DNA from 2 places in the Cobetia sp. 4B genome. Region 2 is predicted to be linked to the other one. Evidence: predicted binding sites of a transcription regulator. Region 2 holds the regulator's gene; the other holds the start of a gene.
What was found. The regulator PhoB, encoded in region 2, activates phosphate uptake and scavenging genes when phosphate is short. The targets are predictions, from matches to a motif close to TGTCATANNNNTGTCANA.
Positions count from the first base shown of each region.

Region 1 (7,456 bases), 1.5 Mb from region 2:
CAGCGCACACACCAGGTAGAGCGGCAGCGAGACCAGCAGCGCACCCTCCGTCTGCACCAGCGGATGCAGCCCAGCCCGCTCGCGCTGCACCAGTACCCCAGAGGCCGCGAAGCAATTGACGGCCAGCAGCATGGTCAGCACTCCCTTCCAGCTGCCCGGCGGCAACGCCAGGGAATCCGAGACCGCGACGGCCAGTCCACTCAATGCCAACGCAAACCCCATCCACTGCAACTTGTCAAGTGGAGCACTTTTCAACCACCAGCGTGCATAAAGCCCTGATAGCAAAGGTGCCAGTCCAAACAGTAACGACATGATACCGCTTGGTAACCAGGCCGCAGAGAGATAGGCGAAGTACATGCCACCCCAGATACCCAGAGCGGCTGCCGAGTAGCTGCGCAGCGCCCCCCGCGAAAGGTCCATTTTCAGTCCCATCATGCGTAACAATGGGTAACCGAGGCATGCGGCAATTAACATTCTGCCCATCGCCGACCAGGCAGGCAGCCAGCCAGAGGCGCTCCACGAGATGGCCAGCGGTGTCGTCGACCACACCATGAGAACCACGCAATACGCCACCAGCACTGGCATTTTTACTCTCCGATCAAGAAACGCGAAAAAACGGATAATGGCGTTGAATACCCCTTTGCACGACTACCTATAATCGCTCCAGCACTGAGGTCATAGGGGCCGTCCAAGGAGGCATCATGCAACGCAAGGAATTCCAACAGCAGCTATGGCTGGACTTCGTCCACCGCCATCCCGACATCGGGGCGCTGGATATCTGGCCAGACAGCATCAACCCTGAATATCTGATGTTCCTGACGCTGAATCAGGGGCCTTTCAGAAGCGAGAAACTGTTACCCAGCCTGTATCACCAGGGCTATCGCCGCGTGAAACAGTACGCCATGGCCGACCGCGGCCTGCTGGTCGATCTGCTGCTTCCCCCGGATGGTGGCGCTGCCGTCATGCTGGCGGAACTGCAGGCCAACAGCCTGCCGCCGATGCACCGCGACCTGCTCAAGCGCCTGATCAGTCAGAGTCATCGTGATGACTGCAAGGGACAGAACCTGCTCGCGCCCTGCCGTCCGTGGGACATGCCGGACTGGCCGACCTTCGAGCGCCTGCTCGAGGCCAACCCGCTGGCTGCCTGGCTCTCCGTGATGGGGCCGCGCCTGCACCATGTCGGCTTCAATGCCGAAGAGCTTGGCGAAACGCTGGAAGCGGTCTGCGAGGGCATGCTGGCCTACGGCATGGCACCGCAGACCGGGCGCCATCATGCGGTACTGCCCATCAATCCCAAGCTGCAGTATCACTACTACCCGGCCCACGCCCAGCGCATGGTGTTCGCGGATGGTGACGAGCATATGGTGGTACTGGGCGGCATCGCCCTGCTGGCGACAGCACCGATGACGACTCAGCAAGAAGGGAAGCAGCGTCCCGCAGAACAACTGCTGCCGGAACATACGCTGTGCCAGCTCAGCGCGTAACAACTTCTTGGCAGCACTGCGCAATGAGATGAGTCGCATTCAGCCCCCTGCGCATGCGTAGGGGGCTCTTGTGTTCAGAGGGTGACATGACCTGTCATGCCATACCCTTCACACCCTCTCTTGCCATCACTCTTCATGGCATCACCCCATGATGTCATCACTGCACGACTCGCCGCTTTCCCCCGCCGCTTTCCCCCGCCATGCCTGCGCCTTGTGTCTGAGCCTCTAAACCTAACGTCGCAGACAGGTTATCAACAGAAGCTGTGGAAAAAGCTGTGAAGAATCTCTGTACATCTAGGTATCGCCATCGAGATCAGGCGAACGCAGACAGATTGATCAAAAATTGATCAGTCGTCCGCAAACAGCGCCAATTCCCCTTCCGACCACGCATCTGGCAGTGCATCAGACAGTGGGTCAGGCGGCCACTGCGGCAGCGGCTGTGGCCGTAGTGAACACACCCAGCAACCCTCCATATCAGCCTAGAGACGAGAGCGCCAATGTCACTGGCGTGTTCGTGATCTGCCCGCCCAGCCAGTATGCCCCCAGATAGCCCACGCTGTAGGCCAGCAACAACGCCGGGAAGAAGCGCAGATAACTCATGAAGCTCACCTCGCGCACCTTGGAAAGCGCGATCACCCCGGCGGCGGAGCCAATCACCAGCAACGAGCCACCCACGCCTGCGGCATAGGTCAGCGCCAGCCACTCCGCATCGTTCATGCTGACATCCGCCTTGAGCACTGCGGCGGTCAGCGGCACGTTGTCCACCAGCGCCGAGAGCAGCCCGACCAGATAATTGGCCTGCATCGCCGGCATCAGGGCGTAGAGCTGTGCCAGGCCTTCCAGCAGACGAGCTTCCTTGAGCGCCCCGACCATCAGCAGGATGCCGAGGAAGAATAGCAATGTATCGAATTCGATAATACGAATGTAATCAAGTATGCGGCGCTCTTCGCTGTCGCTGCGTCGTTCGGCGACATGCCCGAGCAGGAACATCAACGACATCCCGAACAGGAAGGTCAGCAGCGGCGGCACGCCAAACAGCACGTTGAGCCCGAGGGTCGACAGGATGGTGGCCAGAAACAGCCAGGCGACCAGACGATCAAGACGCCGGGTCTCACGCGGCTCGCGCACCAGATTCACCTCGCCTCCCAGCCCGGGCAGCAGTAACGTCGCCAGCAGCATCACGCTGAGGAAGGACGGCAGCGCCAGCAGCATCAGCTCGCTGATGCGCACCTTGCCCGCCAGGAAGATCATCAGCGTGGTCACGTCCCCGGTGATCAGCGCCACGCCGCCGGAGTTGACGGCGAATACCGCCAGCACCGCAAAGCGCAGCGTCTTCTTCGGCGCCAGGCCCAGCGACAGCACCAGGGTCAGCGATACCAGCGTCGCCGTGATGTTGTCGGCCAGCGATGAAAAGGCGAAGGCAAAGAGCCCCGTCAGATACAGCAGGCCGCGCTCCCCGATGCGTTTCGGCAGCAGGCGGTAGATCAGATTGGCGATCAGCCCCTTGGCATTGAGGAAGGCCACGAAGGTCATCGCCGCCATCAGAAACAGCCACAAGGTGGCGATCTCGAGCAGGTTCTCGTTCAAGGCCTCGGGGACATCATCCACCGCCAGGGCCGCGGGGCCGAAGATGAACAGCAGCAACCAGCTGAAGGTGCCCAGCAACAAGGTCGTCTTGGCCTTGTTGAGATGGATCACATCCTCGATGGCAATCAACACGAAGGCGGCCAGCGCCAGCCCGATCAACAGTCCCTGCAACCACATGCCACTCTCACTCCCTGAGATATCGTCGCGCAGCGGCGGCGATGATTGACGGTGCCCGGCGTGACTTCAACGTGAACCCTGCCACGACCTTTCCCTTGCACCGACCCGTCACACGACCGGCAATGCATCTCATCACAGCTGCGTGCGCCCCGCCATTCGACCTGAGGGGCGTTCGATTCGTGCAACGCAGGGTTGCCATCCCCCACGCAAGCGGGGTGGGCATCCACTCTTGGGTGAATTACGATGGCGCCACCTGATGAAGGAGTCATGCATGTCGAGTATCAGAGGTGTCATCAGCCTTGTCTTTCTGATCATCAATACCCTGTGCTGGGCGCTGCCGCTTTACCTGCTGGCCGCACTCAAGCTGATCACGCCATCGCGTCGCCTGCAGTTGCACATGCTGGAGGGGCTCAACCGCCTCGCCATGGGCTGGATCGGCACCAACAACCTGTGGATTCGCCATGTGCTGCGCCCGCGCTGGGACATCCACGTGCCGCCATCGCTGCGCGATGGGTCCGCCCGACGTCGCTGGTGGCTGGTGATCGCCAATCATCGCAGCTGGACTGACATCTTCGTTCTCCAGTACGCCCTGCATCGTCGCACGCCGATGCCCAAGTTCTTCCTCAAGCAGGAGCTCATCTGGGTACCGGTGATCGGCCTTGCCTGGTGGGCGCTGGAATTCCCGTTCATGCGCCGTTACAGCCGGCAGAAACTGGCCAGCAATCCGCGGCTCGCCGAGCGTGATCGCGAAGCGACGCGACGCATGTGCGAGCGCTCGCGTCAGGCGCCGATGGCGATCTTCAACTTCGTGGAAGGCACTCGCTTCACGCCCGCCAAGCACAACCAGCAGCAAAGCCCTTTCCAGCACCTGCTCAAGCCGCGTGCCGGCGGCAGTGCCCAGGTGATCAACACGCTTGGCGATCGACTTTCCGGTATTCTGGATGCCACCCTCGATTACCGGCATGCCGATGCCAGTTTCTGGCAGTTCCTGTGCGGTCACGGGGGCGACATCACGCTCGTCATCACTCAGCGGCCGTTGGAGCCCTGGATGCTGGACGGCAACTATCATGCGGACGCCGCCTATCGCGAGCGCTTCCAGCAATGGCTCAATCAGGTCTGGAAGGACAAGGATGCCCGACTGTCACGTGCAGGGAATGACATTGATGAACACTGAATACGGCCTGAATGCCGCGGACTTCTCGGCACGAGCGCAGGCCGAACCTGACGTGAACCGTCCACTTCTGCAGCATGCCGGCCTCGCGCTGCGCTGGCTGGCGCTGATCTGTCTCGGCCTGTGGCTGAGCGGCTGCGCGACCGGCAGCTACTCCGGCTCGCCGGCCGGCCAGTGGGTCACCATCCAGAAGGGCGATACCCTGGGGCAGATCGCGCGCGATGCCGACATTCCCCTGCTGCGCCTCACGCGCTTCAATCCGGGCGTCAAGATTCGTGACCTCAAGGTCGGTCAGCGCATCCTGGTGCCCACCGCGCGTGAGCGGGCGCCCTCCGGCGGCCCGTATCGCTATCAGCTTCGCCCCGGCGACACCTACTCCAAGGTCGGGCGCTATTTCGGTGCCAGCCCGCAGCGCATTCAGGCCGCCAACCCCGGCAAGGACCCCAATGATCTCGATGTCGGCATGCTGATCTCGGTGCCGCTCAACGGTGGCCCGAGCCGCAGCGCCCCGGCCGCGCGCGCCAGCGGTGGCAGCCTGGTCGCCCGCCCGGACCCCGGCCCGCTGCAGAAGCCGGGCCAGTCATGGCGCTGGCCTGCCGCCGGCAGCGTGACGCGTGAATTCGGCACCAACGGCAATGGCCAGCTGGCGCCCATGCAGATTCGTACCGCCGCCAGCGGCATCGCCAGTGCACCGGCGCGGGGCGAAGTGCGCTTCGCCGACTCCATGCGCCAACTGGGCAACGTGGTCATCCTGCACCACTCCGGCAACCTGCAGAGCGTGCTGGCCCAGTGCGGCGAGATTCTGGTCAAGGTGGGTCAGCAGGTCACTCCGGGCACGCCGCTTTGTCGCGTCGCACGCGGCAACAACGGTCAGCATGAATTGCTGTTCGACGTGCGCCACGGCGGCAAGCCGATCGACCCGCGCGAGATTCTCGAGAAGCGCTGAACCAGCGTTGCTTCACGGCGCCAGCCCGACATGGCGCCACCTCCAATCCCCGCCAGATGACGACAGCGCCGGTGCCACGCCGGTGACTGTCGTCCTTGCTTGACGATTCATGAGACAACCCTCATACCTCTGAGTTGTGAGGGGTTGAGGGTGTGTCATCGCTTCGTCACCTGCTTGTTATGCCGCCGTCACTCCCTCTCTCGATAATGACCACAATAGTCATCTAGGGAGACGTCATGGAGCGCATTGCCTTCGTCAGTGAAACCTGGCATCCGGAGATCAATGGCGTGGCTCATACCTTGAGTCATCTGTGCGATCAACTCATCGCACGCGGCTGTGAGCTCCAACTCATTCGTCCCGCCACCCGAGATGGCAGCCTGGAGCCGCGTGTCCAGCAGGAGCTTCAGGTACGCGGCTTCCGCCTGCCCGGATATGACACCGTGCAGGTCGGCGTGCCGGCGCCGCAGCGCCTGATGCGCATGTGGCGCGAGCATCGCCCCTCCGTCGTCTATATCGCCACCGAAGGCCCGCTGGGCATCAGCGCGCTGATGGTCGCCCGCCGTCTGGGCCTGCCGGTGGTCGCGGGCTTCCATACCAATTTCGATCAATACAGCACCCACTACCGGCTCAAGGCGCTACGCCCGCTGGTGCGGCGCGGCCTGCGCCGCTTCCACAACGCCGCCAACATGACGCTGGTACCGACCCGCACCCAGGCAGACAGCCTGATGCAGCAAGGTTTCGAGCATGTGCAGGTGGTGGGACGCGGCCTGGATTGCGAGCGCTTCTCGCCCAGTCATCGCAGCGAAGCATTGCGCAAGTCATGGGGCGTCAGCTCACAGCAACCCGTCGCGCTGCACGTCGGACGCCTGGCCGCCGAGAAGAACATCGAGCTGCTGATCCGCACCTATGAGGCCATGCTGGCCGTGCAACCGGACCTCGCCCTGGTGCTGGTGGGAGACGGCCCGCTGCGCGAGCGCCTGGAACAGCGCCTGCCCGAGGCGATCTTCGCCGGCTTCCAGACCGGTGAGGCGCTGGCCGCCCATTACGCCAGTGCCGACCTGTTCGTCTTCCCGTCACTGTCGGAGACCTTCGGCAATGTGGTGCTGGAAGCCATGGCCAGCGGACTGGCCGTGATCGCCTTCGATTACGCGGCGGCCGCCGAGGTGATCCGCGATGATCACCAGGGCCTGCTGGCGCCCTGCAGCCAGCCGGAGCGCTTCATCGAACAGGCGGTGGAGGCCTGCCAGCGGCCGGCCCGCATCGCCAGACTGGGACGTGCCGCCCGCGTGCGCGTCGAACCATTGGGCTGGAGCCGCATCGCCGAGGGCTTTCTGACCTGCCTGCGTCACGCCGAGGAGAAGCCCGATGCACGATCGCAGCCTTCCCGTCTTTGAGCGACTGGACCTTCTGGAGTGGCGCCTGTGCCGCCAGGTCGCGCGCCTGGCGCTGTTCCGGCCGATACTCACCCTGTTTCGTATCGTCTCGCGCCTGGGTGACTGGCCGGTGTGGGCGCTGCTGACGCTGAGCCTGCCGCTGCACCATGCCATGGGCGGCTGGCTGTTTCTGGAATTCGGCCTGGCGGCTGGTGCCGGGGCACTGCTCTACCGCGCGCTCAAGACACGGCTGTGTCGGGAACGCCCGTTCATCACTTTCAATACCATCAACTGCACCATGCCGCCGCTGGACCGCTACAGCTTTCCCAGCGGTCACACCCTGCATGCTGCCCTCTTCGCCAGCCTGACCGCTCAGCAGCTGCCGGAGCTTGCCATCCTCGTCACACCGCTGGCACTGCTGATCGCGCTTTCCCGGGTGATCCTTGGCCTGCATTACGTCAGTGATGTGCTGGCCGGCGCGCTGCTGGGGCTGGGCCTTGCCGAGGTGGCCATCCTGACCTTCGAGGCGCTGCTGACGACCTGACACTCGCGAGGCATGCGTCAGCCCGGGGTCGGCGCGAATCGAGAGCCACTTGCCCAACCTGACGCGGCTCTGGCACTCTCGCCGCATGACGACTCCTTCTGCTGGCGATGATCTCTTCGCCGCCCTCTCGACCTCTGATTCGACGTCCGCGGCTGATGGGGCTGCGCGCCAGGC
Region 1 is NZ_CP059843.1:1,438,778-1,446,233, reverse strand. It holds gene H2O77_RS06200 (DMT family transporter) at 1-552, opposite strand, end outside; gene H2O77_RS06195 (DUF1338 family protein) at 702-1,484, shown strand; gene nhaD (sodium:proton antiporter NhaD) at 1,959-3,248, opposite strand; gene H2O77_RS06185 (acyltransferase) at 3,520-4,422, shown strand; gene H2O77_RS06180 (LysM peptidoglycan-binding domain-containing protein) at 4,412-5,365, shown strand; gene H2O77_RS06175 (glycosyltransferase family 1 protein) at 5,602-6,759, shown strand; gene H2O77_RS06170 (phosphatase PAP2 family protein) at 6,731-7,282, shown strand; gene H2O77_RS06165 (alpha-ketoglutarate-dependent dioxygenase AlkB) at 7,368-7,456, shown strand, end outside.
Region 1: H2O77_RS06175 (glycosyltransferase family 1 protein) is a predicted target of PhoB. The motif match lies at 5,519-5,536, and genes of this name have one in related genera.

Region 2 (7,456 bases):
GCAGTGACGCGTTGATGGGTACGCAGCTCGGCATTCAGCTCGTCCACCAGCGCCACCGGCGCCTGACGCGACAGGTCGGTGGCCGACATCTTCTTGGCGAAGGCGGTGGACAGCATCGGCTTGGCGTAATCGTGGCCGCTGTCCTGGCTGATGAGGATCAGCCGGCTGTCCTTGTCACGCGCACGCAGCGCGCGCGCCAGACCAATGCCCGCCATGCCGGTACCAATGATGACAAGGGTGCGAGGGTCGTGCATGGCACCATCTCCTGAGATCGATCCGAAGGAAGCGCTGATGAAAGAGCGCCAGCAGCGTCCGTCATGAACGCCGATGAATGCGCCCAGCATACCAGCCCGCCAGCAGTGCAGGCATGCCTGAGCGGGAGGCCTTGCCGCCCGGCCATGCTAGACTCGCCATTTCGTCATCCTGACAGGGAATTCACCGTGGTCCGATGCCCAGCAGGCGAGCCTCATCGCGCAGCGCTCACGCCACAGACCTCCACCTGTGAGGCGCCTCATTCGTCAGCCGAGCCCCTATGCCAGCCTGCGCCTCGCTGGCCTTTGCCCACGCGCGTCATGCCCGCTGCTTCGGCGGCGGTGCGCCGTCATTGGCAGCCGGCTGCCGCACTGCAAGGTGTCATGCCGGCCGGCTGGTGGGCGTGGCTCTCCTCGTCGGACTCGCTGACCCAGCGTCTTGCCAGCGCCATGAAGCAGCAGGATGAACGCGATGGCCAGCCCATTCAGGGCCTGCGCGTGCGCCTGCTGCTGCAGGACACCGGCCCCGCGCGGCTGGATGAGGCACGCCTGCTGGGCATCGGCCCACGCCGGCATGTCTGGCGACGCGAAGTGGCGCTCTGTCATGGCGATACGCCATGGGTGATCGCACGCTCGCTGGCGGCGCTGGACCTGGCTCACGGTCATCGCCTCTCGACGCTGGGCGAGCGCTCGCTGGGCCATTGGCTGTTTCGCCAGCCCGACCTGACCCGCAGCGCCATCGATGTCAGCCGCGCCCCGCTGGTGCTTTCGAGCCCCAGGCCGCTGGCCCGCACCACCAGCCTGTGGATGCGCCGCTCGATGTTCTCGCATGGTCGCTTCAAGGTGCTGGTGCAGGAGGGCTTCACGCCGGCCTTCCAGCACGCGCTGCAGCTGGCCTGAGCCTTGCGCCCGACTGGCCTCGTTTCTCTCTTCCCTTGCCCACTACCACCCGCCCAGGAGTCCCGATGACCGCGTCATCCACTTCCGCCGCTTCGCGTCCTTCCAGACTGGCCGACTACCTCGCCCTGACACGGCTGGACCGCCCCATCGGCACCTGGCTGCTGATGTGGCCGACCCTGTGGGCACTGTGGCTGGCGGCAGATGGCATTCCCGAGCGCACGACCCTGCTGATCTTCATCGCCGGGGTCTATCTGATGCGCGCCGCCGGCTGCGTCATCAACGACTACGCCGACCGCCATTGGGACAAGCATGTCGAGCGCACGCGAGACCGGCCGCTGACCTCGGGTCGCATTTCGGAGCGCGAGGCGCTGACGCTGTTCGGGGGGCTGGTCGCGGCCGCCTTCGTGCTGGTGTGCTTCACCAACCTGACCACGGTGCTGCTGTCGATCGTCGCCGTGCTGCTGGCGGCCAGCTATCCGTTCATGAAGCGCTTCCATCATCTGCCCCAGGTGGTGCTGGGCGCCGCCTTCGGCTGGGCGATTCCGATGGCGTTCGCCGCGACGCTGGAGGAGGTACCGACCTACGGCTGGTGGCTGTTCGCGGCCAATCTGATGTGGACGGTGGCCTACGACACCGCCTACGCGATGGTCGATCGCAACGACGACCTCAAGGTGGGCATCAAGTCCACCGCCGTGCTGTTCGGGCGTGCCGACAAGCTGATGATCGGCCTGTTGCAGCTGGGCATGCTGGCGGTGCTGATCGGCATCGGCCTGCAGCTGGCGCTGGGCATCTTCTACTGGCTGGGGCTGGCCGCCGCCGCCGTCACCTTCGTCTGGCAGCAACGTCTGATCCGTGAGCGTGAGCGTGCGCCCTGCTTCCAGGCCTTCCTCAACAATCATTGGACAGGTCTGCTGATCTTCGCCGGTATCGCCCTGGCGACCTGGCCGATGAGCTGACTCCTGCATAAACATTAGTATTATTTAATTTAAAGCGACCTCTGCCCTCTGTTGCTCCCCAGCCCACGGTTCATGCCTGCCTGCCGCGCCTCCAAGGCGGCTGGCAGGCTTGCGTGCAAGCTGCCATGCTGGCAGTTGTCATCTCGTTGTCATATAAGCGGGTTGTAATCGTCATCGACTTGTCATTCTGGCGCGTGCGCCGACTGCTGCATGGGATCTAGCGATGAGCTCCAAGACCGTACTGATTGTCGACGATGAATCCTCGATTCGCGAGATGATCGCCGTTGCCCTCGAAATGGCGGATTACCGCGTGCTGGAGGCAGACAATGCCCAGGACGCCCACGCCATTGTCGTCGATGAAAAGCCCGATCTGCTGTTGCTGGACTGGATGATGCCGGGCACCAGTGGCCTGGAGCTCGCGCGGCGCCTCAAGCGTGACGAGACCACCTCGGAGCTGCCGATCATCCTGTTGACCGCCAAGGGCGAGGAAGACAACAAGATTCAAGGCCTGGAAGCCGGGGCCGACGACTACATCACCAAGCCCTTCTCGCCGCGCGAGCTGGTCGCCCGTCTCAAGGCCGTGCTGCGTCGCACCACTCCCAAGGGAGTCGAGGAGGCGGTGGAAGTCGAGGGCCTGATGCTCGACCCGGCCAGCCACCGCGTCACCGCCCACGGCAACTCGCTGGATGTCGGCCCGACCGAATATCGCCTGCTGCAGTTCTTCATGACGCATCAGGAGCGTGCCTACACGCGCAGCCAGCTGCTCGACCAGGTATGGGGCGGCAACGTCTATGTCGAGGAGCGCACCGTGGACGTGCACATCCGTCGCCTGCGCAAGGCGCTGGGCACAGGCCATCAGCATCTGATCCAGACCGTCCGCGGCACCGGTTACCGCTTCAGCGCTCAGGCCTGAGGGATTCATGCGCTATTGGACCAACGAGCTATGGCGCCTCGGCTACCTTGCCGGTGGCTTCGGCCTGATCGGTGGCCTGCTGGGCCATCTGGGCTGGGGCCTGGCGCTGGGCCTTTCGCTGTATCTGTTCGTCCATCTCAAGCACTTGAAGAGCCTCTACACCTGGCTGATCACCAATCCCCATGAAGAGCCGCCTCCCGGCGATGGCGTCTGGGGAGACCTGCTCGATCGTCTCTACCGCTACCAGAAGGGCCAGCGTCAGGCTCAGGAGCGACTGCGCAGCATCCTCAACCGTATCCAGGAATCCTCCGAGGCCATGCGCGACGGCCTGGTGATGCTGGACAACCACGGTGACATGGAATGGTGGAACAGCGCTGCCGAGCAGCTGGTCGGTCTCAAGGCCAGCCACGACCGTGGCCAGCACATCACCAACTATCTGCGTGACCCCGTCTTCATCGACTACTTCAATCGGCTGGCCTACCGCGAGCCGCTGACACTCCAGTCGCCGCTGTCTGACAACCTGACGCTGCAGATCTCCATCACCCTGTTCGGTGACAACGAGCGTCTGGTCATGCTGCGTGACGTCACCCGCCTCTATCGTCTTGAAGAGATGCGCCGCGACTTCGTGGCCAATGTCTCCCATGAGCTGCGCACGCCGCTGACGGTACTGGCCGGCTATCTCGAGACCTACTCCGATTACGCCGATGACCTGCCACCGCGCTGGCAGCGTGGACTGGGCCAGATGCAGAGCCAGACCGACCGCATGCAGCACCTGGTCGAGGACCTGCTGACCCTGTCACGCCTGGAAACCGACGAGCTGTCCGACAATGGTCGCTGCATCGACATGAGCGCCCTGCTCGGCCATATCCGCGACGACGCCGAAGGCCTGTCCCAGGGGCGCCACACCTTCTCCATCGAGGCCGATGCCTGCCTGTCTCTGCGCGGTGAGGAGCAGGAGCTGCGCAGCGCGATCTCGAATCTGGTCTTCAATGCGGTGCGCTACACCCCCGAAGACTGTCACATCACCCTGCGCTGGAAGGCGGATGACCAGGGCCTGCTGGTCGAGGTGGAAGATGACGGGGACGGCATCGACCCGGTCCACCTGCCGCGCCTGACCGAGCGCTTCTACCGCATCGACAAGGGCCGCAGCACCGCCACGGGAGGCACCGGCCTCGGGCTTGCCATCGTCAAGCATGTGCTGATTCGCCATCAGGGCCATCTGGAGATCGACAGCCACCCCGGCGAGGGCGCGCGCTTCCGCTGTCACTTCCCCGACGAGCGTGCCTGTCAGGCGAGCGCTCCCCAGGCCAGCAGTGCGCTAGCCCAGTGATGGGCTGATTCCGTGATGATCTGACCCGGACGCCAGCCCAACGCAGAACGCCCCGCAGCCACCTCGAAAGGAGGCGTCTGCGGGGCGTTTCGTTTGGTCAATCAGACGACGCTGCGGCTATTTCAGCGACGTGCCAACTTAGCGACGAATCAGTTCAGCGACAAGCCAGCTCTGCGACAGGCTGTCTCAACGACGCGGTGCCGGCAACTGACGGTAGTGGCTCTGCCACATCAGTACCGCCCCGGCGACGGCGCCCGGGATGAACAGCAGATTGGCCAGCGGCACCAGCGTCATGACGAACACCGCGGCGCCGAAGGTCAGTGAGGGCCACCAGCGCGCCTTGAGGCGCTGCTTCATGTCACCGAAGCTGACCTGATGGTTGTCCATCGGGTAGTCGAGGTACTGGATCGACATGCTCCAGGCCGAGAACAGTCCCCACAACAGCGGCGAGAGCAGGTTCAGGCCCGGGATGAAGCCGATGATGAACAGCGCGATCATGCGCGGGATGAAGTAGCCCAGCTTGGCCATTTCACGCCCCAGCGAGTCGACGCCGATCTTCATCAGGCCACGATCATCGTCGATCAGGGTGCCATCCAGACGATGCTCGACCTTCTCGGCCAGAATGCCGTAGAAGGGCGCGGCGATCAGGTTGGTCACCAGGCTGAAGGTGAAGAACACCACCAGCAACAGACTCACCACCAGCACCGGCCAGATCAACCAGCTGAGCCAGTCCAGCCACGCCGGAACCTTGAGCATCCAGTAATCGATCCAGCCACCGAACTGGTTGAACAACACCCACAGCGTGATGCTGTAGAGCACCAGGTTGATCGCCAGCGGTACGAATACGAAGCGGCGCAGCCCGGGGGTATAGACCATGCGGGTCCCGCGGACCAGCGCCGATACGGCATCAATCATGCGACGTCCTCGTCATCTCAAAAGAACCGGCCAGCCAGCGGGCTGGCCGGAGCCACACCCTAGCACTCCCGCCTGCGCGGCGCAGCTGTCGGCCGCCTGACACCGCTCGCGCTCCCACGACGCAATCGCCCCGCGACCTGCCGGTAAGCAGGAGCGGGGCGAAAGACGCTACACAGGGGCAGGGAAGCGCGTCAGCTCACTTCTTGTCCAGGTCCTGCGGCTTCAGGTCATGGGTATCGGTGTGACGCACATCCACGCCCTTGACCAGGAAGATGACGTACTCGGCCAGGTTGTCGGCGTGGTCACCGATGCGCTCCAGCGCACGCAGAATCCACATCACGTTGAGCACCGGCGTGATCTGACGCGCATCTTCCATCATGAAAGTCATCAGCGAGCGCATCGCGCTCTGATATTCCAGATCCACCGAGGCGTCTTCACGCAGCACCTTGAGGGCAAGGTCGGTATCGAAGCGCGCGAAGGCCGTCAGGGAGTCACGCACCATGCTGCGCACGTGCTGACTGAGATGACGCACCTCGACCATGCCGCGCGGGCTCTGGCCGTTCTCGACCAGCGAGATGGCGTTGCGGGCGATCTTGCTCGATTCATCACCGATACGCTCGAGATCGGAGGTGGCGCGGATGACGGCCAGCACCAGGCGCAGGTCGGAGGCCGCCGGCTGACGGCGGGCCAGCACCCGGGTGCACTCGTCATCGATCTTGAGCTGCATGTCGTTGACAGCCTTGTCGTTGTCGCGCACCCGCGTGGCGGTTTCACTGTCGCCTTCCAGCAATGCCGTGACGGCATCCTGCAGCTGCTTCTCTACCAGTCCGCCCATGGCCAGCAGGTGTGTCTTCAGTGCATCCAGCTCGTGATTGAACTGCTCTGAGATATGCTTGCCGTGCGAATCGCTGGTGATATCCATTTCCCTCTCCCGGAAAGTCGCCCACCGAGTCAGGGGGCGTGACATGAATGACGTGACAAGTATGGCCCACTACTGACTGACACAGCGGGCTCCCCCTCAGCATGCCGACACTTGATTGCAGTTATGTTTCACCCATGGCGCAAAGGCGCTATCTGGCCGCCATCGTCAGCAATATCAGGGCGAAAGGGCTACCCGGCTGCACGTTCGCGCATGAGCGCGCTAACCGAAACGCCCCGTGATGTAGTCTTCCGTCTGGCGGCGCCGCGGGTTGGTGAACAGCTGATCGGTCGGGGCGAATTCCACCAGGCGGCCCTCATGCAGGAAGGCGGTATCGTCTGACACCCGCGCGGCCTGCTGCATGTTGTGCGTGACGATGATCAGCGTCAGGCGCGAGCGCAGCGAACGGATCAGCTCCTCGATCTTGAGCGTCGAGATGGGGTCCAGCGCCGAGGCCGGTTCATCCAGCAGCAGCACCTCCGGCTCGACCGCCAGCGTCCGCGCGATCACCAGCCGCTGTTGCTGGCCACCCGAGAGCCCCAGCGCGCTGTCGTGCAGGCGGTCCTTCACTTCTTCCCACAGCGCCGCGGAGCGCAGACAGGATTCGACCTTGTCATCGAGGTGGCGCTTGTCATTCTCGCCGACCAGCCGCAGCCCGAAGGCCACGTTCTCGTAGACCGACATCGGAAAGGGATTGGGCGTCTGGAAGACCATGCCGATCCGGCGGCGCAGCATCGGCACGTCCACGCCGCGCGCATGAATGTCCTCGCCCTCGAGCAGTACCTTGCCGGAAAGACGTGACTGTTCGTCGAGATCGGTCATGCGATTGAAGGTACGCAACAGGCTCGACTTGCCGCAGCCGGAAGGCCCGATGAAGGCCGTCACGCGCTTGCGTGCGATCTGCAGGCTGACATCCTCCAGTGCGCGGCGCGTCTGGTTCTCCTTGCCGACACGTGCCTGATAATCGAGGCTCAGGTGGCGGGTTTCCAGGCAGATGTCCTCAGCCGGCCGCGCAGGCGTCTCCTGAAGAAACAACTGGGGCTTGGGCTGTTCAGAGTCACGCCTCATTCGGTGGCTCCCTTGTAACGTTGTGCCAGCATGTGACGCAGGCGAATGGCACTCAGATTGAGGCATAGAATCACGACCACCAGCACCAGCGCGGTCGCGTAGACCAGCGGCCGACTGCTGAAGGCATCGCTGCTCTGGAAGGCCAGATCATAGACCTGATGCCCCAGATGCATGAATTTGCGGTCCAGATGCAGCCACGGGAAG
Region 2 is NZ_CP059843.1:4,245,495-4,252,950, forward strand. It holds gene H2O77_RS17455 (FAD-dependent oxidoreductase) at 1-254, opposite strand, end outside; gene H2O77_RS17460 (chorismate lyase) at 573-1,151, shown strand; gene ubiA (4-hydroxybenzoate octaprenyltransferase) at 1,217-2,107, shown strand; gene phoB (phosphate regulon transcriptional regulator PhoB) at 2,331-3,020, shown strand; gene phoR (phosphate regulon sensor histidine kinase PhoR) at 3,028-4,350, shown strand; gene cysZ (sulfate transporter CysZ) at 4,537-5,265, opposite strand; gene phoU (phosphate signaling complex protein PhoU) at 5,462-6,187, opposite strand; gene pstB (phosphate ABC transporter ATP-binding protein PstB) at 6,407-7,252, opposite strand; gene pstA (phosphate ABC transporter permease PstA) at 7,249-7,456, opposite strand, start outside.